4 regions of the Streptomyces sp. NPDC058665 genome follow, and region 1 is predicted to be linked to each of the others. Evidence: riboswitches for the same ligand, from Rfam matches in the RefSeq annotation. Region 1 holds a riboswitch; each other region holds the start of a gene.

Region 1 (7,499 bases):
CTGCCTGGGAGGGGGTGCTCGTGAGCCCCTTCACAAGCACCTTCCCCATCTCTGCTACACTGCGCGGCCCCCATGATCGACATCATCCGCCCGAAGCGGAGCCACACGGTCTCACGGGACGTTCCGCACCCCTTCTGAGCTGCCCCTTGGGGTGTTTCCGGGTGGCGAGCCAGCGGGTGGTTCACACCCCCGCAATGCCGCTGGAACGGCCCGTTGACCGCCCGGACAGGGGGGTCGGGAGGGGGTCGGGTCTCCCCGGAGAGTGATGTGCGCCCAACTCGGCGGTTTCTCTTGTGAAGAACTTCACGAACTTCGTTCCGGGGTGGCCGCGAGAGGGGCTGCAGAGGCCCCGTAAGACCTCCGTAAAGGGGGCCCGGACGTCCGGCCCCGGGCCCGGTCACCCGCTCAGGCGAGCGACCACGCGATGCCGTCGAGGATGTCGTGTTCGCTCACGACGACCTCCTCCGCGCCGGTCCTTTTCATGATCGTGAGCAGGATCAGCGCACCCGCCGCGATCACGTCGACCCGTCCGGGATGCATCACGGGAATCGCCGCGCGCTCGTCGTGCGTGGCCGACAGCAGCATGCCGGTGATCTCCTGGACCCGCTCGAAGGGGATCCGGGAGTGGTGGATGGCCCGCCAGTCGTACTCGGTCAGGCCGAGCGTGATCGCCGCGACCGTGGTGACGGACCCGGCGAGGCCGACGAGCGTACGGGCTTCGGCCAGCGGGACGCTCTCCTCGACCGTGTCGAGGGCGGCGTCGATGTCGCCGCGTATGGCCGTGATCTCGCCGAGGGTCGCCGGGCTGCTCGGGCTGTGCCGCTCCGTCATCCGTACACAGCCGATGTCCACCGACCGCGCGGCCGTGACCCCGTCGGTCCCGACGACGAACTCGGTGGAGCCGCCTCCGATGTCCACGACCAGGTAGGGACGGTGCAGGTCGGTGCGGCCGGTCAGCTCCTTGGTGGCGCCCGTGAAGGAGAACTCCGCCTCCTGGTCTCCGGTGATCACCTCGGGTTCGACTCCGAGGATGTCGAGGATGCCGCGTACGAAGTCGTCGCGGTTCTCGGCGTCGCGGGAGGCGGAGGTGGCCACGAAGCGGATCCGGTCCACGCCGTGGCTCTTGATGATCTCCGCGTACTCGCGGCAGGCCGCGAAGGTGCGCTCCAGCGCGTCGGGGGCGAGCCGTCCCGTCCGGTCGACGTCCTGGCCGAGGCGCACGATCGTCATCCGGCGGTCGAGGTCGGTGAGTTCGCCGGTGGCGGGGTCGGCGTCCGCGACGAGGAGGCGGATGGAGTTCGTACCGCAGTCGACGGCCGCGACCCTGGTCATCGGGTGTCCTCTTCGGTGGCCGCCCTGGTGGCCGACTTGCTGCCGACGTCGTTTGTGAACGGGATCACACAGGGGCCCTTGCGCCACCACTCGGGCAGCATCGCCAGCGCCTCGTCCCCCAGCGGGTTCACCCCCGGACCCGCCGCCAGCGAATGGCCGACCAGCACGTGCAAACACTTCACCCGGTCCGGCATTCCGCCCGCGCTCGGGAAACCCGCCAGTACCTCGACGGCGTCGCGGCGCGCGATGTAGTCCTCGTGCGCCTTGCGGTACGCGGCGGCCAACTCCGGGTCGGTGGCGAGGCGTTCGGTCATCTCCTTCATGACACCGTTCGCCTCCAGCGTGCCGATGGCCGAGGCCGCGCGCGGGCAGGTCAGGTAGTAGAGCGTCGGGAACGGAGTACCGTCCGGCAGCCGCGGGGCGGTCTCCACCACGTCGGGCTGACCGCAGGGGCAGCGGTGCGCGATGGCGCGCAGACCGCGCGGGGGCCGGCCGAGCTGCTGCCTGAACGCGTCGACGTCCGCCTCGGTGGGTTCGGTGCGTTCGGTCTGCGGAGGGGGCGTTTGCATACCTGCGTCGGTTTCCTTGATGTCTGTCTGTCCGTCGGTGTCTGTCGGCCGGCCGATGCTTGTCTGCCGATACCTGTCGGCCGATGTCCGTCTGTGCGGCCGGGCCGCTACCGGTCCGTCCGGTCCGCCTTGTCGACGCCGTCCATGAGGTTGGAGTACCAGGGCCGGTCGCCCGCGCCCTGGTCGGGTCGGTGCTCCTCGGCCGCCCGGGGGTCGGCCATGATGTAGCCGGTCTCCCCCGGCATCACGTAATGCAGATGCTCGCGCGCCAGCCGCTGGACGTACGCGTCGTCCTGGAGGCGGGCCCTCTCGTCCCGCAGCTCCTCGACCCGCTTCGCGGCCTCGCGCGCCAGCTGCTCCTGCTCAGCGATCTCGCCGCGCTGGGACACGTACTGCCGCATCGGATAGGCGAGCGCCACGATCAGTGAGCAGACCACGAGAACCAGGAACGCGGCGCGTCCGGTGAGCCGGGAACGGCGGGCCTGCCTGCGGGTCTGCGAGCGGTAGACACGGGCGGCGGTCTGCTCGCCCAGAATCCTGATCTTGGTCGCGGTGGAGAACCGGTCCCGGTTCGCGGCCATGGTCCCGCCTCCCTCAGAGGCCCGGCGGACCCCGTTCCTCTGTACTGCCGTACTGCCTCTGTACGCGCGTACGTCCCCGGACACGGTACGGGACCGTGGCCGGGGACGGCCGTAGGACGGGCGGACCGGTGGCCGGTGGTCCCGGGGGTCAGTCCTTGAAACGCGGGAACGCGCTGCGGCCCGCGTACACCGCCGCGTCGTCGAGGATCTCCTCGATGCGCAGGAGCTGGTTGTACTTGGCGACGCGCTCGGAGCGGGCCGGGGCGCCGGTCTTGATCTGGCCGCAGTTGGTGGCGACGGCGAGGTCGGCGATCGTGACGTCCTCGGTCTCGCCGGAGCGGTGCGACATCATGCACTTGAAGCCGCTGCGCTGCGCCAGCTCGACGGCGTCCAGGGTCTCGGTCAGCGAACCGATCTGGTTGACCTTGACGAGCAGGGCGTTGGCCGAGCCCTCCTCGATGCCACGGGCCAGGCGCTCGGGGTTGGTGACGAAGAGGTCGTCGCCGACGATCTGGACCTTGGAGCCCAGCTTGTCGTTGAGGACCTTCCAGCCGGCCCAGTCGTCCTCGAAGAGCGGGTCCTCGATGGAGACCAGCGGGTACGAGGCGACGAGCTCCTCGTAGTACTCGGTCATCTCGGCGGCCGAGCGGGACTTGCCCTCGAACTCGTAGGAGCCGTCCTTGTAGAACTCGGAGGCCGCGACGTCGAGTGCGAGCGCGATGTCCTTGCCCGGGGCGTAGCCGGCTTCCTTGATGGCCACGAGGATGAGGTCGAGCGCGGCGCGGTTGGACTCCAGGTTCGGCGCGAAGCCGCCCTCGTCGCCGAGGCCCGTGGAGAGCCCCTTCTCCTTCAGGACCTTCTTCAGCGTGTGGTAGACCTCCGCGCCCCAGCGCAGGGCCTCGGAGAACGACTCGGCGCCGATCGGCGCGATCATGAACTCCTGGATGTCCACGTTGGAGTCGGCGTGCGACCCGCCGTTGAGGATGTTCATCATCGGAACGGGCAGCAGGTGCGCGTTCGGGCCCCCGAGGTACCGGAACAGCGGCAGGTCCGAGGCCTCGGAGGCGGCGTGCGCCACGGCCAGGGAGACACCGAGGATGGCGTTGGCGCCGAGCGAGGACTTGTCGGGGGTGGCGTCCAGGTCGAACATCGCCTGGTCGATCAGGCGCTGCTCGGTGGCGTCGTAGCCGACGAGCTCCGGGCCGATCTGCTCGATGACGGCGAGGACGGCCTTCTCGACGCCCTTGCCCTGGTAGCGGTTCTGGTCACCGTCGCGGAGCTCAAGGGCCTCGAACGCACCGGTGGACGCACCGGAGGGGACAGCAGCACGGCCGGTGCTGCCGTCGTCGAGGCCGACCTCGACCTCGACCGTTGGGTTGCCTCGGGAGTCAAGGATTTCCCGGGCTACGACGACGTCGATGGACGGCACGAGCATCTCCTTCTGGGATGTGACGCGTGGAGCAGGGCCTCATGGGTGCCGGGCCTCGTCGGCCTTGCGTTGGCCTTGCGGCATGAGCCTAACCGGCTCCCGGTCGGCGGTCGGCAGATGCCCGCCCGCTGGGACGAAAAGAGTCCGCGATGCCCGTTCGGACCCGAATGTCCAAGGGTTGGGTCGAGCCCTTCCGAAGCCCAAGGCCGGAGGCCGTCCGAAGCCCCCGGCCCGGCGCGTCCGGGGGGAGTGAGGCGCGCCGGGCCGGGGGTTCAAGGGGAAAGGGTCAGCTCAGGTGGAGCTGCTGACCCGGGAAGATCACGTCGGCGTCCTCGACGATGTCCTTGTTGAGCTTGAAGAGCTTCTTCCAGCCGCCTTCGACCTTCTTGGTCTCGGCGATCTTGGAGAGCGAGTCGCCGGGCTTGACCTTGTACTCGCCGTCGCCCTTCTTGACCGGGCCGCGCGTCTCGGTGCGCGAGGCGGGCTGCTCCTGCGTCGCACGCGGGGCGGACCGCTTCTCCGGAGCGGCCTGGGGGGCCTGCTCGGTCTGCTCGGGGGCGGCCTGCTGCTGACCGGAGTCCCCGGAGCCGGAGTCGGCCGAGCCCGCGTCGTTCGACGCGTTGGACAGACCCACGCCACAGCTCGGCCAGGCACCCTTGCCCTGGCCGGCCAGGACCTTCTCGGCGATCTGTATCTGCTGGGACTTCGAGGCCTGGTCGGCGCTGGAGGCGAACGCGGTGCCGCCGTACGCGGCCCAGGTGGAGGCGGAGAACTGAAGCCCGCCGAAGTAGCCGTTGCCGGTGTTGATCGACCAGTTGCCGCCGGACTCGCACTGGGCGACGGCGTCCCACTCGGAGGTGGTGGCCGCGGAGGCGGCGGTGGCGCCGATCAGCGGGACCGCGACGGCGGCACCGGTGATGCCGGCGAGCGTGGCGTAACGGACGGTCTTGGAGGGACGACGGTGCTTGCCCTTGCCGGACGCGCTGGAAAACAGCATGCGAGATCTCCTCACCGACGCCTGCGAGGTGAGCTGTCGGGTTCGGGCCAAGTGAGTTGCCCGGCCGTGCGACCCGGGAACGTCTGTACGTCCCCTCGCACACGGCTGCACCCCGAGCCGGCCGTATTGGCCGGCACTTACCTGGGTCCCCCGCTCCTGCCTTCGGCGCGTGAAGCGACGAGTACTCCCCCCGACCGACGGCAGGACTCGGCGTGACGGTCGACGGTGCCCGCGGTGCGAGCGGTTCAGACCGTAAACACAGACATCCCGGATGTTCAAAGAAGGAACATCCGGGATGATTCGCCCATCCCGCCCCGAGGAAACCTCTGTTTACGCAGGTCGGAACGGAAAGGGGGCGAGTTGCCGGGCAGACCGCATCAGTTGGGGCGAAGAGACGCTTGTCTCACTTGCCCAGATGCGGACATAGCCCGCTTAACTACCCCTGATTCGCGGTCAGATCGAGCTTCTGGCCCGGCAGGATGAGGTCCGCGTCGGAGCCCACGACCTCGCGGTTCGCCTGGTAGAGCGCGGCCCAGCCACCCTCCACCTTCGCCTCGTCGGCGATGGCCCACAGATTGTCGCCCGCACGGACGGTGTACGAGCCGTCCGCGACGTCGTCGGCGCGTGTCGAACTGTCACCCCGTGAGGCATGACGGCCGCTTTCGCGCTCTTCGTCCGTCTTGCCTTCCTCGCCGGCTTCGGCCTCCCCGGCGGGCTTGCCCGCCTCGGGGGCCGCCTCGCCGCGGTGCTTGCCCTTCCCCGCGTCGGCGGTGCTGGGCTCCGAGCTCGGCTCGGCGCCCTGCTCCTCGGCCTCGGACGCGGAGTCGCGGCCGAACTGCCCGGACGACGGGGTCGACTCGGGAGCGGGAGGCAGCTCGGCCGTCTCGCTCGGCTCGGGCTCCGGGGAGGTCTCCTGCTGCTGGGTGGACTCGCCGGAGGAACCGTTGCCCTGAGCCTTGTCCGCTTCACCGTCGGCGCCCGCGTCCGTGCCCGGCTCCGCCGTGAGCCCGGTGACCAGCGCGCAGGTCGGCCACGCGCTCGGCCCCTGCGCTTCGAGGATCTTCTCGGCGACGGCTATCTGCTGGCTGCGGCTGGCCTGGTCGGCGGTGGGGGCGTACGCCGTACCGCCGAAGTCGGCCCAGGTCTCCTGGGAGATCTGGAGGCCGCCGTAGTAGCCGTTGCCGAGGTCGGCGCTCCACATGCCGCCGCTCTCGCACTCGGCGACGCGGTCCCAGGTCGAGGCGTCCGCCGCACTGGCGCCGGTCGCGCCGAGCAGCGGGATGGCGATCGCCGAGCCTGTCACCCCTGCCGCGACGACAAGGGCGGGGGCCTGACGGGGCCGACGGTGCCGGCCGTTCCCGGAGCGCATGCGGTTGCCTTCCGTGAGACTGCTGGGACGTGAACCCCGGCGCGTGACTGCCGGGACGATCGTGAACGTAGCCGTACTCGAACGTCTGTCACAAGTCGATGCAGCGTAGATCACGTGAAAGTCACAGTGTTGACGATCCGTCAGTCACTCACCGCTGTGAACTGCACCGGGAGCGTACGCAGTCCACGCATGATGAGCCCCCCACGCCACCTCAAATCGGACGGTTCGACCGCTAGCCGCAAGTCGGGCAGGCGGGTCAGAAGGGTGGCGAGCGCGGTCTGCCCCTCAAGCCGGGCGAGGGGCGCGCCGAGGCAGTAGTGGATGCCGTGGCCGTATCCGAGGTGTTTGTTGTCACTCCGCGCCAGATCGAGCCGGTCCGGGTCGGCGAACCGCGCCGGGTCCCGGTCGGCGGCGGCGAGTACGACGAGGACGGGGTCACCGACCGCGACGCGCTGCCCGCCGAGTTCGACGGGTTCGGTGGCGTAGCGCCAGGTGGCGAGCTCCACCGGACCGTCGTAGCGGAGCAGTTCCTCGACGCCGGTCGCGAGGAGTTCCTTCTCGCCTGCGCGGAGGGAGCGTTGAAGGCGCTCGCGCTGATCGGGATGACGAAGCAGCGAGTACACGCCATTCCCGATGAGATTCACGGTTGTCTCGAACCCCGCGAAGAGAAGGATGAACGCCATCGCGGCGGCCTCGTTCTCGGTGAGGTGCTCGCCGTGGTCGCCGGCCCGGATCAAGCCGGAGATCAGGTCGTCTCCGGGGTCGTCCCGCTTACGGTGGATGAGCTCGGCGAGATACCCCCGCATCTTCTTGACGGACCGCGCGACCCCGCCCCGTGGCCCGCCGCCGTGCCGGATCATCATCCCGGCCCAGTCGCGGAAGTCGTCCTGGTCCTCGCGCGGGACGCCGAGCAGATCGCAGATCGCGTAGATGGGGAGCGGGAAGGCGAAGTCATGGATCAGGTCGGCCTCCCCCTTCGACGCGAATGAGTCGATCAGCCCGTCGGTCAACTCCTGTACCCGGGGTGCGAATTCGGCCACGCGCCGGGGAGTGAACGCCTGCGAAACCAGCCGCCGCAGACGGGTGTGATCGGGCGGATCGATGTTCAGCAGATGCGTCATCAACTCCGCACCGCGCTCCCCCGGGATGCCGGTCTTCCCCTTGGCGTGCGGCGACTCGGCGTGATGCACGGGATTCTTGGACAGCCGAGCATCGGCCAGAG
Region 2 (7,499 bases), on a different contig from region 1:
CGTCGAACACGATGGTTTCGATCACCGGGGTAAGCGTAGAGGGCTCCGGAAGGTGACTGTGTGAGGTCGTGGGGTACACGCTCTGCCCATTGTCAGTGGCTGGCCGTAGCCTTACCGCATGTCAGCTTCCTCTGATGCCAGTGCTTCCGTCCGTCCCGCCGCCGTCGTCAACGCGGAGATCCGTGCCCTGTGGGCGCGCGCGGGCCGGGCGCTGTCCCCCGCCGAGCAGGAGGAGTACCAAAGGCTGCTGGTCGAGTGGGCCGCGGCGATCCGCGCCGATGTGGTGGAGGCCGCCTAGGCCGATCGGGGCCCTCGGCGGGGTAAATGGAAATGATCTTGGTCCGGATGGCGTAATGTTGCAGTCAACGGCGCGGGGTGGAGCAGCTCGGTAGCTCGCTGGGCTCATAACCCAGAGGTCGCAGGTTCAAATCCTGTCCCCGCTACTCGCAGAGGACGAAGGCCCGGATCCACTGGATCCGGGCCTTCGTCGTGCGCGCGTCCTGTTCCCGATTCCCACGGCCGCGGCCGAGCCACCGTCATCGCACCGGCCCGCCGGATAGCCCAGTCGGTCGACAGCGGGTAGCCGCCCGGCGCGTAAGAGGCCAGCCTGGGGGGACGCGGTACCGTCCGCGGCATTCGACGGACCGGGCAGGAGGCCACTGGTGGGGCACCTGAGAGACAGCGGGGACGACGGGACCGGGGACGGCCCCCCTGGCGGCGGCGAGCACCCTCCCGCCAAGGGGGCCGTCCCCGACCCCTCCGCCGAGCGGCCCGCCCGTACCTCCTCGCCCCGCCGCACGTCCCACCGTCCCGCCGTCTCCTCCAGGCTCCGCCGGTTCAACGGCGGCGTCCGGCGCCTGGTCCAACGTGGTTTCCGCCGCGCCGACGAAGGCTTCCGGCTGGCGGACGCCGACCCGGACGACCCCACCTGGCGCCGCTCGCGCCCCGTCGAGAAGCTCCCGCCCGGTTTCGGCCCCGAAGACCCCCGGCCGCCCAAGCGCCGACGCGGCCGGCTCGCCTCCCGGCCGACGCATCCGGTCGTGGAGTTGCTGCCCGGTCTGATCATCGTGGCGGGGATCATCCTGGACCAGGCGACCCCGACCGCCTTCACCGCCTCCCCGTTCTTCTCGGCGGCGCCGTTGGTCGCCGCCCCCTTCTTCTCGTTCCTGCGCACCCTCTTGGTCGGCCTCCTTTCCGTCGGCGCCGTCATCGGACTGCGTTACTTCGGCAGCTCATCGAGCGGGGTCGACACGATCACCGACTCGCTGACCGTCTTCACCGTCTCCGTCCTCGCGCTGGCCATCAACGGTGTCGTACGCCGCAGCGGTGAACGCCTGGCTTCCGCACGGGTGATCGCCGAGGCCGCCCAGCGCGCTGTCCTGCCGACACCCGAGGCCCGGATCGGCGGGCTGCACGTCGCCGCGCGTTACGAGGCCGCCGAGGAGGGCGCGTACATCGGCGGCGACCTGTTCGCCGTCCAGGACACGGAGTACGGGGTACGGGTGGTGGTCGGCGACGTACGCGGCAAGGGCATGGGCGCGGTCGAGACCGTGGCCGTCATCATCGGCGCCTTCCGGGAGGCCGCCGAGCAGGAGACGACGCTCGAAGGGGTCGCGCGGCGGCTGGAGCGTGCGCTGGCGCGCGAAGGCACGCGGCGCAGCGGGATCGACCTGTTCGAGGGCTTCACCACCGCCGTACTGGCCGAGGTCCCCCACACCGAGGGCATAGTGCGCGTACTGAACCGCGGGCACCCTGAGCCGCTGCTGCTCGGCCCCGACGGCGCGCTGACCGTGCTGGCCCCCACCGATCCGGCGCTGCCGCTCGGGATGGGTGAGCTGGGGACGTGGCCGGACCACGCGGAGGAGGTCCCGTACCGGCCAGGGGCGACGCTGCTCCTCTACACGGACGGGCTCTCCGAGGCGCGCAACGCGGAGGGCGTCTTCTACGACCCGGGCGGACGGCTCGCGGGGCGGATCTTTCCCGGTCCCGACGATCTGCTGCAGGCGATCGTCGGGGACGTACGGCTGCACACCGGCGGCGGCAGGACGGACGACATGGCGCTGCTGGCCATCAGCCGGCCCACCCCGCGGCAGCCGGAGCGGCGCCGGACGATGCCGGTCGTGCCGTGATGTCATCTCCCCCGCCACGCTGCGTAGTTGAGGCGCACCACTCCGCATAACATTTGACGCACCGTCAGTTCGAGTGTGTGATCGCACACGGTCCGAATGCCGATCAACTCGCCCGATTGCGCCTGCTTGTGTCCCGGTTGATCCCCGCCGTGCTCGCTAACGATCACCGGGAACAGCTTGGAATAAGCCCCCGTCGTCTATTAACGTTCGATAACGCAGCGCGGTTGTCCCAGCCGTCGAAAGAGACGGCACCGTGCGCACGCGCCGAATTCCGCAAGGAAACCGGGGAACCACCAATTGGGGTGAATCGGGCGCCTCTTGCTGCCTCGTGCGGCGAGAAACGCTCGTAGGAGACCTTCCTGCTCCGAACCCGTCAGCTAACCCGGTAGGCGAGAAGGAAGGAAAGGAGAGCGCCCCAGTGGCGTCCAACAGGCCTGCTCCCGAAGCCTCCGTCCCGGCCCATTTCGGCCCCGGGAGCCGGCTCGCCGGCACCGATCTCGCCGACGGCGAGGCCACCAGGGACTGGGAGGAGTGGAATCCCACCGCGGACTCCATCCGTCCCGTACGCGGCAAGCACCGTGTCGCCAAGCAGCGCAACGCGCTGGCCCGCAGCTCCACGGTCCTCGGAGTGGGTGTCATCGCCGCTGTCGGCGCCGGAGGCATCGCCTCCGCGCAGGACAAGCCGCCGGTCTCGATATCACTTCCCGACGCGCTCTCGGACAATCTCCCCGACGCCAAGTCCCTTCCCGGTGTCGGGTCTTTCATGTCCGACGGCGACAAGAAGACCGACGAGACGCCCTCCCCGCTGACCACGGCGGGCCTCACCGTCGCGGACGCCCAGCAGGGCACCACCGACTCCGGCGAGGCACTGCGCGCCCGCATCCTCCAGCAGGCGGAGCAGCAGCAGGCCGAGGCCGACGCCGCCCAGAAGGCGAGCGCCGAGAAGGCCGCCGCGGAGAAGGCGGCGGCGGAGGCCGAGAAGCAGCAGACCGACGCGGAGAAGAAGGCCGCCGAGGCGAAGCGCAAGGCGAAGGAAGAGGCCGAACGCAAGGCCGAGCAGGAGCGCCTGGAGAAGCTGGCCGCCAGCTTCTCGCTCCCCACCTCCTCCTACACGCTCACCTCCACCTTCGGCCAGGCCGGCTCCATGTGGTCCTCCGGCCAGCACACGGGCCTGGACTTCGCCGCTCCCACGGGCACGCCCACCAAGGCAGTCCACGGCGGGACCGTCAAGTCGGCCGGCTGGTCCGGCTCGTACGGCTACCGCGTGGTGCTGGAGCTCGAAGACGGTACGGAGATCTGGTACGCCCACCTGTCCTCGATGACCGTCGGGGCGGGCCAGAAGGTCACCACCGGCGAGACCATCGGACGCGTGGGAGCCACCGGCAACGTCACCGGCCCGCACCTGCACCTGGAGGTGCACACCCCGGGCGGCAGCGGCATCGACCCGATGAGCTGGCTGCGCGGCAAGGGACTCACGCCCTGATCCGGCCTGATCGGCAAGACACCCCCTAGTTCCTGTACGGGTTGTAGCCGCCGTAGTCGATGTACGGCGGCGGAGACCACACCCGCCCCGTCGCCCGCGCCGCGTACGTCAGCGCGGGCGACGCCGTTTCCCGGCGCTGCCACATGTGGTGCAGCAACTCCTGCTCGCGCTCGACGAAGTCGGGCCCCGCCGTGCCGCGCCCGGCCCGGTGGCGCAGGAACGCCAGAGCGGTCGCGAACGCCTGGTACTCGCCGACCGTACGGGCCGCCTTCGGCCCGTACGCGCGCCCCGCCACATCGCGCGCCATCGAGCGCGCCCGCATCGAGGACAGGGCGAGCGGCTCGGTCTTGGCGAGCCAGCCCGCCGCCGCGTAGGCGGGCAACTCGGTCGAAACCATGCGCAGTTCGCGCTGCCGCGTCCAGATCGCCAGCCAGGTGAGCAGGGCGAAGGCGGGGACCATGAAGGCCGCGTACACCGCGTAGAAGCCGTACGGGCCGAACAGCGACGACGAGCCGTTCCACAGCGCGTGCGTGCCCATGGCGAGCACGAGGCCGACGATCGGCATCAGCCACCGGCGGACGCGCCGGCGGCTGGTGGCGAGGGCGGCGATGCCGAAGCCGATGCCCGTCAGGACCGTGAAGAGCGGGTGCGCGAACGGCGACATCACCACGCGTACGAAGAAGGTCGCCGCGGTCATGGCGGGCAGCCCCGAGTTGCCGATCTGCTGGTCCTCGCCGTACGCGCTGCCGAGATACAGGATGTTCTCGGTGAAGGCGAAGCCGGTCGCGGTGAAGCCCGCGACGACGACTCCGTCGACCAGTCCGGTGAAGGACTGCCGCTGGAAGAGGAAGATCAGCAGGATCGCGGCGGCTTTCGCGCTCTCCTCGACGATCGGCGCGATCACCGTGGCCCCCAGGGACTCCGCGCCGGCGGGGTCGGCGGTGGCGGTGGCTATCCACTGGGTCGCGAAGGAGTTGGCCGTGATCGCCACGAGGGCGGCGGCGCAGGCGCCCCAGGCGAAGGAGAACAGCAGATTCCGCCATGGGCCCGGCTCCACCCGGTCCAGCCAGCGGAAGGCCGCCATCAGCAGCGGCACGGGCAGGACCGCCAGCCCGAGGCCGACCAGGAAGCCCTGGGTGCCGGTCTGTTCCCGGACGAGCGACATGAGCAGCAGGCCGCAGAGCGCGAGCAGGATGATCACGGCGCCCGCGCGCACGGCCGGGTGCCGCCAGAACGCGCGGTACGGCCGGTAGCGCCAGCGGGAGCGCTCAGGAACGGCGGCCCACATGTCGCCGAGCTGCCGCTGCCGCTCGGCGGCGGGGATCGCCGGCTCGGGGACCGGTGGGTCGTACGGGGGCGGTCGGGGCGGTTCGGACACCTACTGACCCTAACGAGAGCCACTGACAGCGCGCGACGCCGTCCGGCCGGTTCCTGCCGTCAGCCGGCGAGCGCGCCGCCCGCCTTCTCTTCGTCCGCCGCCCCGTCGCCCGCGACGCGGCGGAAGACCAGGTCCCGTACGGCATGGCCCTTTTCGATGCCCTGGCCCTCGAACCGCGTGAGCGGCCGGGAGTCGGGCCGTGGCGCGTATCCGCCGTCCGGGGCGGTGTTCTCGAACGCCGGGTGCGCGCTCAGCACGTCGAGCATCTGCTCGGCGTACGGCTCCCAGTCCGTCGCGCAGTGCAGTACGGCACCGGGCTTCAGCACAGGCGCCGCCAGCGAGAGGAACTCGGGCTGGATCAGCCGCCGTTTGTGGTGGCGCGTCTTGGGCCACGGGTCGGGGAAGTAGACACGTATCCCGTCCAGCGACTCGGGCGCCAGCATCTCCCGCAGCAGGATGATCGCGTCGCCGTTGGCCACCCGGATGTTGGACAGCCCGCCGCGCTCGGCCAGCCGCAGCAGATTGCCCTGCCCGGGGGTGTGCACGTCGGCGGCGAGGATTCCGGTGCCGGGATCGTCGGCCGCCATCCGCGCGGTCGCCTCGCCCATGCCGAAGCCGATCTCCAGGACGACCGGGAGTCCGCCGAACAGGGCGCCGAGGTCGAGGACCCGCTGTCCGTCGATGTCCAGGCCCCAGGACGGCCACAGCCGCCGCAGGACCTCCGCCTGGCCGGTCGTGACCCGGCTGCGGCGCGGCTGGAAACTGCGGATCCGGCGCTCGAAGTGCGATCCGGCGGGGTCGGCGGCCGGTCCCGAGCCCCCGGGGAACATCCGGGACCAGGGGTGGGTGTCGTCGGCGCGTGCGCCGTCGCGGTCGCTGTTCACGTTCATCTGGGTCTCGGACACGTTTTCTCAGCCACGTCGGAATGGGGCAGGACCCCCAATTCTACGGACCCGTGTCCTTCAGCATCGTCAGCGTCCGCCTCGCCACCTCACGGCCGATCGGCAGCGCGGCCGTCGCCGCCGGCGACGGGGCGTTGAGCACGTGCACCGCGCGCGGTGCCTCCTGGATCAGGAAGTCGTCGGCCAGCGTGCCGTCCCGCAGCACCGCCTGGGCGCGCACCCCGGCCGCCGCCGGGCGCAGATCCGCGTCCGTCACCTCGGGCAGCAGCCTCCGTACGGCGGTGGCGAAGGCGCGCTTGGACAGCGAACGGCGCAGCTCGCCCGCGCCGTAACGCCAGTGTCTGCGCGCTATCCGCCAGGAGCCGGGCCAGCCGAGCGTGCCCGCCAGCTCACGGGGGCGCACGGCCGACCAGGAGTAGCCCTCCCTGGCCAGCGCCGGCACCGCGTTCGGGCCCACATGGACACCGCCGTCGATACCGCGCGTCAGATGCACCCCCAGGAACGGAAAGGCCGGATCCGGCACCGGATAGACCAGGCCCCGGACAAGACCGGGCCGGGCCAGTTCGTAGTACTCGCCGCGGAACGGGACGATCCGCATGCCCGGGTCGTCACCGGTCAGCCGCGCCACCCGGTCGCACTGGAGCCCCGCGCAGTTGACGAGGGCGCGGGCCCTGACCACCTCTCCGGAGGACGTACGGACGGCGACACCCCACGCCCGCCGGTCGACGACGGTGACCTCCATGCCGTACCGCACGGACGCGCCGGACGCCTCCGCCGAGTCGGCGAGCCGCGCCGCGACGGCGACGAAGTCGCACACCCCCGTCGTACCGACGTGGATCGCGGCCAGCCCGCGCACCCCAGGCTCGTACTCCATGATCTGCACCGGGCCCAGCTCCCGCACCGGAATCCCGTTCTCCCGGCCGCGCTGGACCAGGGCGTGCAGCCGGGGCAGCTCGTCGCGGCCGGTGGCGACGATGAGCTTGCCGGTCACCTCGTGCGCGATGCCGTACTCCGCGCAGAACTTGACCATCTCGGCGGCGCCCCTGATCGCGTACCGCGCCTTGAGGGAGCCGGGGCGGTAGTACACACCGCTGTGGATGACCCCGCTGTTGTGCCCCGTCTGGTGCCGCGCGGGACCGGGCTCCTTCTCCAGGACCGTCACTCGGGTGCCGGGCGCCGCCCGGGTGAGGGCGTAGGCCGTCGACAGACCGACGATGCCGCCACCGATCACCAGCACGTCGCAGTCGTAACCGTGGCTGTGCCCGTAACCGTGGCCGCCGACGCGGCCCGAGCCGTCGTTCTTCACCCGCGCAACCTCCCACCCGATAGTGCACTGGCCCACTGACAATGCCCTTAAACCATCGGGGTACCACGCGTGTCTTACATCGTTCACCAAGCATTTGGGCAGTGGTCCGGCACAAGATCGCGAAACTTCCGGCCTCCGTGAGGGAACCGCCCCTTCCGGAACCGCCCCCCCCGGAGCCCCCGCCCTCCGCTACGCCGGCGCCACCAGCAGCGGGCGCGCCCGCTCCCGCAGCTCCGCGACCCTCGGCTCGTCGCCGTACGGCTCAAGGCGGTGCAGCAGGTCCCGTACGTACTCCGTGGTG
Region 3 (7,499 bases), on a different contig from region 1:
GGTGGCGCAGATGCGGCGCGGTGGTCTTGAGCGCGACGGGGTAGCCGAGCCGGGCCGCCGCCTCAACGGCGTCGTCGGGGGTGGGCGCGGGCAGGGTGGGGCGTACGGCGATCCCGTACCGCCCGAGCAGTTCGCGGGTGTCGTCGTCGCCGAGGCACGTACCGAGCGGGTCGGTGGAGGACGCGTCGCCGAGCAGCCGGTCGATGAGCGCGGCGGCCCCGCTCTCGTCGATGTCGTCGTACTCGGGCACCTTGCCGGGTTCGGCGGCCTTCCTTCGCCACTGCCCGTAGGTGAAGGCCTGGCTGAGCGCGCGTACGGCGCGCTCGGCGGCCGGGTAGGCGGGGATCCGGCCGGGGGCGGTGTCATCGCCCGGGGCGGTCTCCCGCGCGGGGTCGTCGTCGGGGGCTGGCGGGCGCGGCCGGGTGACGGTGCCGGGCACCGGAACGGGGCGGACGGCGGGGCGGGCGGACGCGTCGTCCGCGGGCGCCGGCTCCGGGCCCGGTGCGGGCTCGGGCTCGGGCTGAGGCTCCGGTACGGGCACCGGCTCGGGCTGAGACCCGCCGCCCGGACCCGGCATCGGTCCCGGGCTGGGGGCCGTCGTGGTGGCCGCCGAGAGCGCCTTCGCCAGGCCGCCGATCTCCACATGGACCACGGCCACCGGCTTCGCCGGGGACGCCGACGCCGCCTCGCGCAGCGCCGCCGCCAGGACCTCGCCGTCGCCCGACTCCATCGCGCCGCCCTCCCCGACCCAGGGGATCGCCGTGACGACGACCGCGTCGCAGCCCGGGTCCGCCAGCGCCGAGGCCAGCGCCGTACGGAAGTCCTCCGGGCGCGCCGATGTCGTGAGGTCGAGCGGGGGCAGCGGGCGCAGGCCCTCCGTCAGGCAGGCGTCGTACGTGAGGAGGCCCAGCGACTCAGAGTTGCCGAGGATCGCCACGTGCGGTCCCCGCGGCAGAGGCTGGGACGCGAGCAGGACGCCGGCGTCCACCAGCTCCGTGACGGTGTCCACGCGGATCACCCCCGCCTGGCTGAGCAGCGCCGAGACCGTGGCGTCCGGGATCGTGCCGACCGGCACCGCGTGCCCCGGCGGCGCGCTGCCGCTGTGCCGCGCGCCCTTCGCGACGACGACGGGCTTCGCCGCCCCCGTACGCCTGGCCAGCCGTGTGAACTTCCGTGGGTTGCCGATGGATTCGAGATACAGCAGGACGACGTCGGTGTCCGGGTCGTCGTGCCAGTACTGGAGGAAGTCGTTGCCCGAGACGTCCGCGCGGTTGCCCGCCGAGATGAAGGTGGACAGGCCCGCGCCGCGCCGGACCAGCCCCGCGAGCAGGGCGATACCGATCGCGCCCGACTGGGTGAAGAGGCCGATCCGCCCCCGGTCGGGCGACTCAGGCGCGAGCGAGGCGTTGAGGCGGACGGGCGGCGAGGTGTTGATGATCCCGAACGCGTTGGGCCCGATGACCCGCATCCCGTACGAACGCGCCTGCCGCACCAGTTCGCGCTGCCGCTCCAGTCCTTCGGGCCCGCTCTCGCCGTAACCGGCGGACAGGACGACCAGTCCCTGGACGCCGTGTTCGCCGCAGTCGGCGACGACGTCGGGCACGCGTTCGGCGGGGACGGCGACGACCGCGAGGTCGACGGGCTCCTCGATCTCCGCCAGGGAGCAGACGGCCGGGACGCCGTCGATCTCGGTGAGTTCCGGGGGCAGAGCCACGTTCACCGCGTACACGCGCCCGGTGAAACCCCCGTCCAGGAGATTGCGCAGCACGGCTCGCCCGACGCCGCCCGCGGTGCGCCCGGCGCCGACGACGGCCACCGACGACGGGCCGAGGAGCCGTCGCACGGAGCGGGCCTCGGCGCGCTGCTCACGGCCGCGCTGGACGGCGAGCGACTCGGCGGTCGGTTCGAGGTCGAGGACGAGACGGACCGCGCCGTCCTCGAAGCTGCGTTTCTGGGTGAACCCGGCGTCCCGGAACACCTTGATCATCTTGCTGTTGGCGGGCAGCACCTCCGCCGCGAAGCGCCGGATACCGCGCTCGCGAGCCACGGCGGCGATGTGTTCGAGGAGCGCGGAGGCGATGCCGCGCCCCTGATGCGCGTCCTGGACGAGGAAGGCGACCTCCGCCTCGTCGGCGGGGGCCGACGCGGCCCTGCCGTCGCTGTCGACGCGGTCGTAGCGGACGGTCGCGACGAACTCGCCGTGGACGGTCACCGCGAGGCCCACCCGGTCCACGTAGTCGTGGTGGGTGAACCGGTAGACGTCCTTGTCGGAGAGCCGGGGGTAGGGCGCGAAGAAGCGGTAGTACTTCGACTCGTCGGACACCTGCTCGTAGAAGTTGACCAGCCGCTCGGCGTCGTGGGTGGTGATGGGGCGGACGCGGGCCGTGCCCCCGTCGCGCAGCACCACGTCTGCTTCCCAGTGAGCGGGGTACGCGTGCTGCGACGGCGGCGTCATGACACGAGCCTACGGCGCGCACATGGGTAGCGGCGGTTACCCGGCCGGGGCAGGCTGGGGGTGCCGCACCGGGCCGTTCCGGGGCACATGAGACACTGGTCTAGACAACAACTGTGACTTGAAGGGCAACACCATGGCTGAGCGCCGCGTCAATGTCGGCTGGGCCGAGGGCCTGCACGCCCGTCCCGCCTCCATCTTCGTCCGGGCCGCCACGGCTTCCGGCGTTCCGCTTACCATCGCCAAGGCCGACGGCAGCCCGGTCAACGCGGTGTCGATGCTCGCCGTGCTGGGGCTGGGCGCGCAGGGCGGCGACGAGATCGTCCTGTTCTCCGACGCGGACGGTGCGGAGATCGCGCTGGACCGGCTGGCGAAGCTGGTCGCCGAGGGTCTGGACGAGCTGCCCGAGACCGTCTGAAGCGCGAGCGCACGTTCCTGGCACGTATGGCGAAGGCCCCGGCAGGATGCCGGGGCCTTCGTCGCGTGGTGACTAGACGTTCACGCCGTGGGAGCGCAGATACGCGACCGGGTCGATGTCGGAGCCGTACTCCGCGGTCGTCCGCGCCTCGAAGTGCAGGTGCGGGCCGCTGGAGTTGCCGGTCGAGCCGGAGAGGGCGATCTGCTGCCCCGGGGCGACGCTCTGGCCGATGGAGACGCCTATGGACGAGAGGTGTCCGTACTGGGTGTACGTGCCGTCGTTCATACGGATGACGATGTTGTTCCCGTACGCGCCGCCCCAGCCGGCCTCGACGACGGTGCCCGCGCCGACGGCCACGACCGAAGTGCCGGACGCGGCACGGAAGTCGACGCCGGAGTGGCTGCCGGAGGACCAGAGCGCGCCGCCGGTCCTGTAGCCGGTGGTGAGCGAGGAGCCGGCGACCGGGAGCCGGTAGGAGTTGAGGCGCTCGCGCTCGGCGGCCCGTGCCGCGCGCTCCTTGGCGGCGCGGAGTTCCTTGGCGCGGGCCTCCGCCTTGCGCTTCGCCTCGGCCTTGGCGCGCGCGGCGGCCTTGGCCTCCGCCTTCGCTTCCGCGGCCTCTTCGGCTGCCGCCCGCTGCGCGTCGGCCTGGGCGTCGATCTTCGCGGCGAGCGAGTCGTCGATGACGATGGCACGGGGCGGGGCCTCGGGGACGGCCTCCTGGGCGAGGGTCGCCTCCGCGTCGGCGGCGAGCGCCGGGGATGCGAGGGTGCCGATGACACCGGCCGCGGTGAGGGACGCGGCTCCGGCGAAGTTCGCACCTCTGCGCGTCATTCGGTTCCGGGCACGGTGCTTCCCGGTGGCACGGGTGAACGCCATTGAGGTGGCTGGTCCTTTCCTTCCTTCTCGCCTACCGGGCAGGGCCTGGCTGACGGGTTCGGAGCAGGAAGGTCTCCTACGGGGGTCCTCCGCGCATGGCGAAGGGCGCCCGATTCACCCCAGGGACAGGTTGGGTCCCCGGCTCCCCAGGCTCGCGCCTGACGGGGACTCGGCGATGGCTGTCCGGTGCCGCGGACGCGGCGGGCTCTGACGAACAGCCGGACCGACGCTAGGCGTTCATCTTTCAATCACCAAACGGACAGCCCGTTTTGTAGCGCACGCCACAGGGCATTCGGGCAACCCACCCATAAATACGGACAAATAAGGGAACCCCGGCGACAAGTTCGTCACCGGGGTTCCCTTTGTCCTGATTCCCGTACGGGATCGTGCCGTCAGCCGGTGACGACCTTCACCTCGCCGATGTCCAGCGCCTCGACCGGCTCCCGGATCACCGAGGCGTCCCCGACGAGCACCGTGACGAGCCGGTCGCCCGGGAAGGCGCTGACGACGGCGGCCGTCGCCTCGACCGTGCCGGTCTCGGCCAGGCGCGCGTACAGCCGCGCCTGGAAGTCGTCCGGCAGGTGCTGTTCGACCTGGTCGGCGAGCGTGTCCGCGACGGACGCGGCCGTCTCGTACTTCAGCGGCGCGACCCCGACCAGATTCTGTACGGCCGTCTCACGCTCGGCGTCCGTCAGGCCTTCGGCCGCGAGCGTACGCAGGACCTTCCACAGGTCGTCCAGCGCGGGCCCGGTCGACTCGGTGTCCACAGACCCGCTGATGGCGAGCATGGAGGCGCCCGTGCCCTCCGGGTCGGAGCGCAGCACCTGCGCGAAGGCCCGCACGCCGTACGTGTAGCCCTTCTCCTCCCGCAGCACCCGGTCGAGCCGGGAGGTGAGCGTGCCGCCCAGGCAGTACGTGCCGAGCACCTGGGCCGGCCAGACGCGGTCGTGCCGGTCGGGGCCGACGCGGCCGATCAGGAGCTGGGTCTGTACGGCTCCGGGCCGGTCCACGATCACGACACGGCCGGTGTCGTCGGCCGTCACCGGCGGCACGGGGCGCGGCTCGGAGGTGTCGCCCGTCCAGTCGCCGAGGGTCTCGGCGAGCAGGGCGTCGAGGTCGACACCGGTGAGGTCGCCGACGATCACCGCGGTGGCGGTGGCGGGGCGGACATGCGCCTCGTAGAAGGCCCGGACGCCCTTGGCGTCGATGCGTCCGACGGTCTCCTCGGTGCCCTGGCGCGGGCGCGACATGCGCGAGGTCTCCGGGAACAGCTCTCTGGAGAGCTGCTTCGCCGCGCGGCGGGCCGGGTTGGCCTGCTCGTGCGGGATCTCGTCCAGCCTGTTCGTGACGAGCCGGCCGACCTCGCTCTCGGAGAACAGCGGCGCGCGCAGGGCGTCGGCGAGCAGGCCGAGCGCCTTGGGCAGCCGGGAGACCGGGACCTCCAGCGAGACCCGTACACCGGGGTGGTCGGCGTGCGCGTCCAGCGTGGCGCCGCAGCGCTCCAGCTCGGCGGCGAACTCCTCGGCGGTGTGCTTGTCGGTGCCCTCGGACAGGGCGCGGGCCATGATCGTGGCCACGCCGTCCAGGCCGTCGGGCTCGGCCTCCAGCGGGGCGGCGAGGGAGATCTCGACGGCCACGACCTGCTGGCCGGGGCGGTGACAGCGCAGCACCGTCAGGCCGTTGGGCAGCGCGCCGCGCTCGGGGGCGGGGAACGCCCAGGGCCTGGCCTCTCCCGCGGTCGGCTGCGGGTGGAACTCCATGGTCACGGCAGCGTCGGTCACTGGTCCGCCCCCTCGTGCTCGTCGGTGGTCTCGTCGGCGGCGGCGTCCTCGTCGTCGGAGGTGACCGGCTCGTAGACCAGCACCGCCCTGTTGTCCGGGCGCAGCCGGGCCTCGGCCACCGCGCGCACCTCGTCGGCCGTGACCTCCAGCACCCGCTGGACGGCGGTCAGTGCCAGCTGCGGGTCGCCGAACAGCACCGCGAACCTGCACAGTTCGTCCGCGCGGCCCGCGACCGTACCGAGCCGGTCGAGCCATTCGCGCTCCAACTGGGCCTGGGCGCGCTCCATTTCCTCGTCCGTGGGGCCATCGGCCGCGAACCGGGCCAGCTCCTCGTCGACCGCGGCCTCGATCTGGGGCACCTCGACGCCACCGGAGGTCTTCACGTCCAGCCAGCCCAGCGAGGGCGCGCCGGCCAGGCGCAGCAGTCCGAATCCCGCCGACACGGCCGTACGGTCACGGCGCACCAGGCGGTTGTGGAGACGGGAGGACTCGCCGCCGCCGAGGACGGTGAGCGCCAGATCGGCGGCGTCGGACTCGCGGGTGCCGTCCTGCGGCAGCCGGTAGGCGGCCATCAGCGCGCGCGCCGGGACCTCCTCGCGGATCTCCTCGCGCAGCTGCTCGCCGATGATGTCGGGCAGCGAGCCGTCGCGCGGCGCCTGCTTGCCGTCGTGCCCCGGGATCGAGCCGAAGTACTTCTGGACCCAGGCGAGGGTCTGCTCGGGATCGATGTCGCCGACGACCGAGAGCACCGCGTTGTTCGGCGCGTAGTACGTACGGAAGAACTGCCGCGCGTCGTCGAGGGTCGCCGCGTCCAGGTCGGCCATCGAGCCGATCGGGGTGTGGTGGTACGGGTGGCCCTCGGGGTAGGAAAGCGCTGTCAGACGCTCGAAGGCGGTGCCGTAGGGCACGTTGTCATAACGCTGTCGGCGTTCGTTCTTCACTACGTCGCGCTGGTTCTCCATCCCCTCGTCGTCCAGGGCGGAGAGCAGCGAGCCCATGCGGTCGGCCTCCAGCCAGAGGGCGAGCTCCAGCTGGTGGGTGGGCATGGTCTCGAAGTAGTTGGTGCGCTCGAAGCTGGTGGTGCCGTTGAGGGAGCCGCCGGCGCCCTGCACCAGCTCGAAGTGACCGTTGCCCTTGACCTGCTTCGAGCCCTGGAACATCAGGTGCTCGAAGAGGTGGGCGAGGCCCGTACGGCCCTTGACCTCGTGGCGTGAGCCGACGTCGTACCAGAGGCAGACCGCGGCGACCGGGGTCAGGTGGTCCTCGGAGAGCACCACGCGCAGTCCGTTGGCGAGCCGGTGCTCGGTCGCTGTCAGGCCGCCGGAACCGGCCTGCGCTGTGGCCGTGTGACCCATGGGCATGTACGTCCCTTCGATCGCGATACGGAGAAGTCCTGCCACTGTATGCAAGCGTGCCGACGCATGGCGAAGTTCCCGTGCCGGGCGAAGCGGCGTCCACTCGCCAAGCGCTTGCGAAACGGTGCCCCGGACGGTTCAACGACGGGTCGAGGTCCGCGTTGTCAGTCCGGCGGGCCACAATGGTGCGGTCAAGTTCCCGAAGTTGCCCGCCCAGACCCGCACAGACCTGTGAAGGAGCCGCAGCAGCGATGGCCCGCCGCAGCACGAAGACCCCGCCGCCCGAGGACTTCGAGGAGAAGATCCTCGACATCGACGTGGTCGATGAAATGCAGGGCTCCTTCCTTGAGTACGCGTATTCGGTGATCTACTCCCGGGCCCTGCCCGACGCCCGGGACGGCATGAAACCGGTGCACCGCCGCATCGTGTACCAGATGAACGAGATGGGCCTGCGGCCCGACCGCGGCTATGTGAAGTGCGCCCGGGTCGTCGGCGAGGTGATGGGTAAATTGCACCCGCACGGGGACGCGTCGATCTACGACGCCCTCGTCCGGATGGCGCAGCCGTTCTCCATGCGGCTGCCGCTGGTCGACGGGCACGGGAACTTCGGCTCCCTC
Region 4 (7,499 bases), on a different contig from region 1:
GCTGGGAGATCATCCCTGACGGGGACGGATCGCGGCTTCTCCTCGTCCACACCTTCGGCGACCGGTTCGGGGCGGCGAGCTTCGCGTCCGGCTGGCAGATCTGTATCGCGGCGCTGGGGCAGGTGCTGGACGGCCGCCCCGTCGACGTCGAGCAGGACGCGCGCGGGGCGCTGCACGAGGCGTATCTGGCCCGGTTCGACGAGCTGACCCGGGGCCGGGCCGAGGAGACCGCGGACGGCGGGCGACAGGTCCGCTTCGTGCGCCAGCTCGTACGGCCCGCCGAGGCGGTCTGGGCCCAACTGACGGGCGGAGCCGAGCCGTTGACGGGGTCGCCCGTGCCTCCGGGCTTCACCGCGGACAAGGTCCCGGCAGGCCCGGTCACGGCCGTACACGCACCGGAACTCCTCGCGTACGCCTGGAGTCCCGAGGGCGAGGTCCGCTGGGAGCTGCGCCCGGGGACGGGCCACGGTCCCCGGCTGGTACTCACGCAGACCGGACCGCACGGCTTCGCCACGGACGCGGCGCTGGCGGCGTGGCGGGTACGCGTGGAGGAACTGGCGGCGGAACTGATGAAGACACCGCAGACCGGGGCCGGGGGCGGGGCCCGCGCCTAGGGTCTGTCGTTTGGATCAGGCAGGATCAGGGAGCGCCCGCCGCGGCAGCGGCTGATGTCACTGCGGTGTTCCGGGCCCGCGAAGACCCGCCGGACAGAACCTAGGGCGGGCCCGCAAGGGAGCCTCGTCCGCACGCAGGGGCCGGACGGTCGTCGTCCAGGTACGCGTCGCCCTCGTCTGAACCGGCATCCGGGCGGGCGCGGCAAGGGCCGACGGGCGGGGTCCGCGCAGGAGTTCTTGTGTGGTGCCCGGCTGTCGGCTCGCGGCGGGTACCTTGAGACCGTGATTGTCCAGGCACGGAAGTCGCGCGGTGGCCGCGTGGAGCCGGCGTCGGCGAACTCACCGGTGCGGCGGACGGGTTGGGGAGTTCGGCAGCGTGCCGCGGGGGTGCTGTCGGCGCTGCTCCTCGGCGTCGTCACGCTGGTATCTCCCGCACCGGCCGCAGCGGTGGGCGCCACGAGCGCCGGCGCCGCCGCGGCAACTCCCGTCCAGCGGACACTCCCCCAGCAGGCCGACCGGCCGACGCGCTCCGAGCGGTCCCGCGACTTCCGGCGGGACTCCCCCCGCGCCGCCCACAGTTACGCGGGCGCGCCGACCCGGGCCGCCTCCACCGGTCTCCGGACACCCGAGCACACCCGGCAGCAGCACGCGCCGCAGCCCGACACGGGCGTCCTGCCGTTCACCACGGGACTTCCCCTCCCCCGCGCCGTCGTGGACCGCGGCGTACGGCCCGGTGTCACCGCACCGGCGGCCCAGCCCTCCGGACTGCCCGACGTCCGCGGGCCTCCCTCCGGGAGCAGTCATCCGCACTGTCCCCTTTCCGCGCCGACGCACCGCCCCCGGTAGAGCCGGGCGGGCCTGAAGCCAGGCCCGTCTCCCTCGCGGGGGTGGCGCGTTCCGGCACCCTCCCGGAGGAATCCCATGACTCGCGCCACCACGGTGCGGGCAGTTCTGGCTGTGGCCGTCCTGCTCGTATCGCTCTTCGTCACACTCACCATGAGCCCCAGACTGGGGCTCGATCTGCAAGGCGGCACCCGGCTCGTTCTCCAGGCCCGCGACTCCGCGACCGCGACCGCCGACCGGGAGAGCACCGACCGTACGGTCGAGGTCCTTCGTCAGCGGATCGACGCGCTGGGGGTCGCGGAGCCGACCGTCACACGTTCCGGCGAGGACCGCGTCCTCGTCGAACTCCCCGACGTCACCGATCCGCGGAAGGCCGCCGAGGTGCTGGGCCGGACCGCCCAGCTGTCTTTCCATCCCGTCAACGGCGTCGCCGGCGACGAGCCTCCCGAAAGGACTGAAAAGCCCGAAAAGACCGATACACCCGGAGAGCTGGTCCTCCCCGACGAGAACGGCAGCCGGCTCAGGCTCGGCGCGTCGGATCTGTCGGGCGCGGGAGTGAAGGACGCCCGCGCGGAGTTCGACGGCCAGCGGGGAGCCGGCTGGTTCGTCTCCCTCGACTTCCGTGACGAGGCGTCCCGCGCGTGGACACGGCTGACGGGGGAAGCCGCCTGCCATCCGCCGCAGGACGAGCGGCGCCGGGTCGCGATCGTGCTGGACGACAAGGTGATCTCCGCGCCGCAGGTGAGCCCCTCCGTGGCCTGCGGTGCCGGACTTCCGTCGGGTACGACCCAGATCAGCGGCTCCTTCTCCGCCGATGAGGCCAGGAACCTGGCGCTGCTGATCAAGGGCGGGGCCCTGCCGGTGCCGGTCGACGTCGTCGAACAGCGCACCGTGGGCCCGACGCTGGGCGCCGAGGCGATCGGCGCCAGCGCGCGGGCCGCGGTGATCGGCGCGAGCCTCACCGCCCTGTTCATCACCTTCGTGTACCGCCTCTTCGGCGGCCTCGCCTCGCTGGCCCTGGCCGGGTACGCGCTGATCTCGTACGCCGCCCTGGTCGCGCTCGGCGTCACGCTGACGCTCCCAGGCCTGGCCGGATTCGTGCTCGCCATCGGGATGGCGGTCGACGCGAACGTGCTGGCCTTCGAACGGGCGCGGGAGGAGTACGCGGGCCGCTCCGGCGGTGCTCCACGGTCCGGCCGCACCCTGCGGTCCGCGACGGCCGCCGGATTCCGTAACGCCCGCACCGCGGTTGTCGACTCGAACGTGACGACTCTGCTCGCCGCCGGCCTTCTCTTCGCCCTCGGATCGGGTCCTGTGAAGGGGTTCGGCGTCACCCTGGGGATCGGCGTGCTCGTGTCGATGTTCTCCGCCCTCGTCATCGCGCGGGCACTGACCGATGTGGCGGCACGCTCCCGCTTCGTCGCCGATTTCCCCGGCGTCAACGGAATCGGCCTGCCGGGCCGCGTACGTACGTATCTGACCCGCCGCGCCCCTGATCTGTTCCGCAGGTCGCGGCGGTGGCTGGTCGTCTCGGCCGCGGTGATGGCCGTCGCGGTGCTGGGTGTCGCCCTGCGCGGGGTGAACCTCGGCGTGGAGTTCACCGGCGGGCGGCTCATGGAGTACGCGACGACCCGGCCCGTCGATGTCGACACGGCTCGCACGGCCCTGGCCGACGCGGGCTTCGCCGATGCCGAGGTCACCACGGCGGGCCGGCAGGAGCTCTCGGTGCGCACCGGGGACACGAGCGAGCGGGCCGAGGCGGCCATCCGCGGCGCCCTGAGCGAGGAGGGCGGACCGACGACGAAGGTACGGGACGACCTGATCGGCCCCAGCCTCGGCGATGAGCTGAGGCGCCACGCGCTGATCGCGCTGGGGATCGCCGTCGGGGTCCAACTCCTGTATCTGGCCGTGCGGTTCAGATGGTCGTTCGCGGTGGCGTCGGTGGCCGCGCTGGTGCACGACGTGGTGATCCTGATCGGGGTCTTCGCGTGGCTGGGCCGTCCCGTCGACGGGATCTTCCTCGCCGCGCTGCTCACCGTCATCGGTTACTCGGTGAACGACTCCGTGGTGGTCTTCGACCGGGTCCGTGAGCTGTGGGCGAGGGCGCCCCGCGCTTCCCTGGTGCCGACCGCGCGAACCGCTGTACTACAGATGGTGCCCAGAACCGTGAACACCGGCATGGGCGCGCTGTTCATCCTCACGGCGCTGGCGGTACTCGGCGGGGACTCGCTCAGGGACTTCGCGCTGGCCCTGCTCATCGGTATCTGCGTGGGCACGTACTCGTCCGTGTTCACCGCCGTGCCGGTCGCGCTGGCGATGGAGACGTCCCGCAAGGGGGGTCCGGGGGCGCCGCGGGGGCGGCGTGGCGCGGGCCGTTCACGGACGGTGCCGCGTCGCGGACGCCCGGCGGACAACGGGGCGCGGGTGTGAGCGCGTGAAGGCCGCCGGCCGGGCCGCTGGTGCGGTCCGGCCGGCGGTCGGTGAGGTGACGGACGCCGCAGGGTCTAGTAGGGACCGTTGACGTTGTCGATGGAGCCGTAGCGGTCGGCCGCGTAGTTGCAGGCCGCGGTGATGTTGGCGACCGGGTCGTAGCTGTCGGTCGACGTGCCGGGCACGTGGTACGCCTCGAACGTCGGGGCGATGACCTGGAGCAGGCCCTTCGACGGGGTGCCGGCCGCGGCGTTGGAGTCCCAGTTGTTGATGGCGCGGGGGTTACCACCGGACTCGCGCATGATGTTGCGGTGGATGCCGTCGTACGAGCCGGGTATGCCGTTCTGCGCCATGACGTCCAGCGCCTCCCGGATCCAGCCGTCGAGGTTGTTGGTGTAGGTCTTGGCGGCGGTCTCGACGGCCTCGGTGGCCTCGCTCTCCGACGCGGTCCCGGTCGGCGCGGCCCCCTCGGACTTGGCCTTCCCGGCGAGCTTCAGCTTCAGGCCGGGGTGGATGAGCGAGGGGTTGTCGCCGACGGCGGCGCGGTTGGTCTTGTAGATCGCCTGCCAGCCACCGCTCACGGAGCGGGCCTTGGCGATCTTGGCCAGCGACTCGCCCTTGATGACGGTGTGGGTCACCTTCTGGACGGCGGTCGAAGCGGCCGGGGCCGTCTTGACGTGCTGCGGGGCGGGGGCCGCGCCCGCCGTGGTAGCGGTCACCAGGGGAAGGGCGAGTGCTGCGCCGCCCGTGCCGACCGCGATGAGGCGGCGGGCGAGCGGGCTGGTGCGGGAACGGCGGTGCTTACCCTCTGCGGGCATGACGAAATCCTCTCCGTCGCCTGCGAGGTGAGCTGTCGGGTTCGAGCGGGAGATGCCCGGCCGCGATAGTGCGCGACTTCACCCCGAGCCGGTCCGGTGCAACGGATCGGCGACTTACCTGGGTCCCCCGCTCCTGCCGTCCATGAGTTGTTGGGTGCGGTTTCCGGACAGCGGCAGGATTCGGCGTTCCGCCCGGAATGACGAGAACGTAAGCGAGAAGGTCCGGGCGAAACAAGTCCTGAATTCACAGGGCCATGCCATTCACGGATCCGGCGCCGGTCAATTCGAATTCGGGCGAGGCGATTCGGGCCTCAACTTTCTTTTGCGGCACGGGAGGTGGGGCGGGGCGGCGAGAAGCGCGGTCCTTCAAACCTGTGACACACATCACGAGCTTTCGGTGCAACCACTCGCACCCAACACCACCCAAAAAGGGACAAGTTAGGCTTGAAATACCCATAACGACCGCACCGCAAAATGGACAAATGTGCGCTTTCCAATAGGGCGGGGTGGGGTGGTTTCCCGGCCCCGCTCCGCCCTTGTACGCGGGCTGGTCGACCGCCCAGGAGCTGGGCAGCAGAGCACCGAGCGCGCAAGGTGCGGAACCTTCGGAACGTGCCGAACAAGCGCCTACACTCCGGGAGTTGCTTTCACGAGGCCCCCGTGTCAGGGAATGGTCAGGTCCCGCCAGAATTCGGATTCCACGGAAACGGAGAGGATGGAGAATCGGTTGCCGGCGAGCCGTGTTCATCCCGTGGGGAGGACATCGGCCGCCTCGGACCGGTGCGCCCACTCCTTGGCTACGAGGACCGTCTTCCGATCCGCCTGGACTGCTTCGGTAAGATACGTACTACGCGGTTTGTTTTTCAATACCTGTCGTCACAGCCCGACTACGAATCTATGCAAGGCAGGAGGGAGCCCGATGGCGCAGCAAGACCGTGCAATCCGGACCCGCCGGTCGATCCTCGAAGCGGCGGCGGCCGTCTTCGACGAGCGCGGCTACAACTCGGCCACCGTCGGCGAGATCCTCACGCGGGCGGGGGTGACCAAGGGCGCCCTGTACTTCCACTTCACCTCGAAGGAAGACCTCGCGCTCGGGGTCCTCGACGCCCAACTGGCGATCGGACCGTTCCCCGAGCAGAGCAGCAAACTACAGCTGCTCGTGGACCAGGGCATGGTCCTCGCACACCGGCTGCGCCACGACCCGCTGGTCAGAGCCAGTACGGGCCTGGCGCTCGACCAGAGCGCACTCGGCATCAACCGCGGCACACCGTTCGAGTCGTGGGTGGCGCAGAACGAGGACATGCTGCGCCAGGCGAAGGAGCAGGGCGAACTCCTGCCCCATGTGAACCTCAGGGAGACCGCCGAGCTGTTCACCGGCGCCTTCGCCGGCGTGCAGACGATGTCCCATGTCCTGTGCGACCGCGCGGATCTCGACCACCGGATCTCGGTGCTTCTCAACCATGTGCTGCCGAGCATCGCCGTGCCCGCGGTGCTGGCGAAGCTGGACATGGCGCCGGACCGGGGTGAGCGGATTTACGCGGAGATCGAAGCCCTCCAGGACAAATAAAACCGACCAATCTGTTTTATGAGTCGCTCGTTCTGTCCCAAAAAGACTCGACGCCTTCCGCGGGCTCCTTACTCAGGAGCGGTACGGAAGGCGTCGAACGGGCCGGTCTCGCCGGTCAGTTGGCGGTCCGCCGCGTGCCGGGGCCGCCGTTGATGACAAAGGCCGATCCCGGCTCCACGAGGACATCACCCTCGGCCGAGTTCGTGATGGTCACTCCCGTCAGCGTCGCGCTGCCGCGGGCACCGCCCATCGCCAGGATTCCGGAGCCGTTGTTGGACTTGTCGATGGTCACGTCGCTGATCTCGACGTCCGGTACGTTGCCGCCACCGTTCTTGAACTGAATGCCGTCATACGTGGAGTCGGAGATCTCGGTGTCCCTGATCTTCACGCCGGTGATATCCCGGCTCGCCGGGAAGATGGTGATCGCGCCGAATTCCTGGTCCTCGTTCCAGAAAGCGCCACCCGTGCGGTGGAGGGCGTTTCCGGTGAGCAGGGTCTCGCCCGAGAACGGCAGCGGGTCGTGGTCGGTCGCCAGCATGATGCCGGGATAGTTGGCCGTGTCGGCGATCAGGTTGTTCTGCACCTTGTTGCCGTAACCGCCGTATATCGCGACGCCGTTGGCCCGCCACGGCAGCTGGATGGTGTTGTCGGTGAACGAGTTGTCGTGCGCGATGTCCACGGCCGGGTCCTTGACGTACCGGTTGGCCCAGACGGCGAGCGAATCGTCGCCCGTGGTGCGGAAGGACGAGTTGTCCACCGACGAATTGCGGGTGCCGTTGGTGAAGTTGATGCCGTCGGCGTACGTGTTCCGGATCCGCATGCCACTGAACTGAAGGCCGTCGGCGGGACCCCAGAGCGCCGGGATGTTGTCGTAGTCGCGGCCGACCCAGACACCGACGTTGGCGTGCTCGATCCAGACGTTCGAGATCTTGGTGTTCTGCCCGAAGCGGCCGTTCAGGCCCACGCCGCCCTCGGCTCCCCCGCCGCCGCGGATCCGGCCGGAGCCGAAGATCGCGATGTCGGAGATCTGGGTGTTGTCGTCGATGTCGAAGCCGAAGTTGCCCTCGTGCGGGTGGTTGATCCCGCCCGCGTTCTGCGGCTCGGTGAGCGTGTAGAGCTGTGAGTGCCACATACCGGCGCCGCGGACGGTGACGTCGCTGATCCCGATCTGGTTGTACTGGCCCTGGTTCTGCGGGTCGTCGGTCAGGATCTTCTGTTCCTGGCGCC

What was found. Region 1 has a riboswitch for cyclic di-AMP ahead of ACFWV8_RS01935 (transglycosylase family protein). Riboswitches for the same ligand answer to the same signal wherever they lie in the genome.
Region 2: linked by a shared signal. The riboswitch ahead of ACFWV8_RS28205 (M23 family metallopeptidase) and the one ahead of ACFWV8_RS01935 (transglycosylase family protein) in region 1 are both predicted to bind cyclic di-AMP.
Region 3: linked by a shared signal. The riboswitch ahead of ACFWV8_RS22660 (M23 family metallopeptidase) and the one ahead of ACFWV8_RS01935 (transglycosylase family protein) in region 1 are both predicted to bind cyclic di-AMP.
Region 4: linked by a shared signal. The riboswitch ahead of ACFWV8_RS24460 (transglycosylase SLT domain-containing protein) and the one ahead of ACFWV8_RS01935 (transglycosylase family protein) in region 1 are both predicted to bind cyclic di-AMP.

What each region holds. Positions count from the first base shown of each region.
Region 1 is NZ_JBHXRX010000002.1:115,664-123,162, reverse strand. Features, by position in the region: gene ACFWV8_RS01955 (exopolyphosphatase) at 406-1,332, opposite strand; gene ACFWV8_RS01950 (DUF501 domain-containing protein) at 1,329-1,901, opposite strand; gene ACFWV8_RS01945 (septum formation initiator family protein) at 2,009-2,482, opposite strand; gene eno (phosphopyruvate hydratase) at 2,631-3,917, opposite strand; gene ACFWV8_RS01935 (transglycosylase family protein) at 4,198-4,908, opposite strand; cyclic di-AMP (ydaO/yuaA leader) riboswitch at 4,912-5,086, opposite strand; gene ACFWV8_RS01930 (transglycosylase family protein) at 5,345-6,277, opposite strand; gene ACFWV8_RS01925 (cytochrome P450) at 6,418-7,499, opposite strand, start outside.
Region 2 is NZ_JBHXRX010000052.1:13,522-21,020, reverse strand. Features, by position in the region: gene ACFWV8_RS28225 (HAD family hydrolase) at 1-22, opposite strand, end outside; gene ACFWV8_RS28220 (hypothetical protein) at 119-298, shown strand; tRNA gene ACFWV8_RS28215 (tRNA-Met) at 370-443, shown strand; gene ACFWV8_RS28210 (PP2C family protein-serine/threonine phosphatase) at 1,041-2,129, shown strand; cyclic di-AMP (ydaO/yuaA leader) riboswitch at 2,382-2,536, shown strand; gene ACFWV8_RS28205 (M23 family metallopeptidase) at 2,548-3,612, shown strand; gene ACFWV8_RS28200 (PrsW family intramembrane metalloprotease) at 3,638-4,900, opposite strand; gene trmB (tRNA (guanosine(46)-N7)-methyltransferase TrmB) at 5,050-5,820, opposite strand; gene lhgO (L-2-hydroxyglutarate oxidase) at 5,936-7,198, opposite strand; gene ACFWV8_RS28185 (sporulation protein) at 7,388-7,499, opposite strand, start outside.
Region 3 is NZ_JBHXRX010000034.1:63,192-70,690, reverse strand. Features, by position in the region: gene ACFWV8_RS22670 (GNAT family N-acetyltransferase) at 1-2,455, opposite strand, end outside; gene ACFWV8_RS22665 (HPr family phosphocarrier protein) at 2,589-2,870, shown strand; gene ACFWV8_RS22660 (M23 family metallopeptidase) at 2,943-3,746, opposite strand; cyclic di-AMP (ydaO/yuaA leader) riboswitch at 3,761-3,931, opposite strand; gene ACFWV8_RS22655 (M16 family metallopeptidase) at 4,139-5,506, opposite strand; gene ACFWV8_RS22650 (pitrilysin family protein) at 5,524-6,888, opposite strand; gene ACFWV8_RS22645 (DNA topoisomerase (ATP-hydrolyzing) subunit A) at 7,134-7,499, shown strand, end outside.
Region 4 is NZ_JBHXRX010000039.1:27,795-35,293, reverse strand. Features, by position in the region: gene ACFWV8_RS24475 (SRPBCC family protein) at 1-614, shown strand, start outside; gene ACFWV8_RS24470 (hypothetical protein) at 897-1,460, shown strand; gene secD (protein translocase subunit SecD) at 1,536-3,887, shown strand; gene ACFWV8_RS24460 (transglycosylase SLT domain-containing protein) at 3,962-4,705, opposite strand; cyclic di-AMP (ydaO/yuaA leader) riboswitch at 4,710-4,901, opposite strand; gene ACFWV8_RS24455 (ScbR family autoregulator-binding transcription factor) at 5,625-6,272, shown strand; gene ACFWV8_RS24450 (glycosyl hydrolase family 28-related protein) at 6,388-7,499, opposite strand, start outside.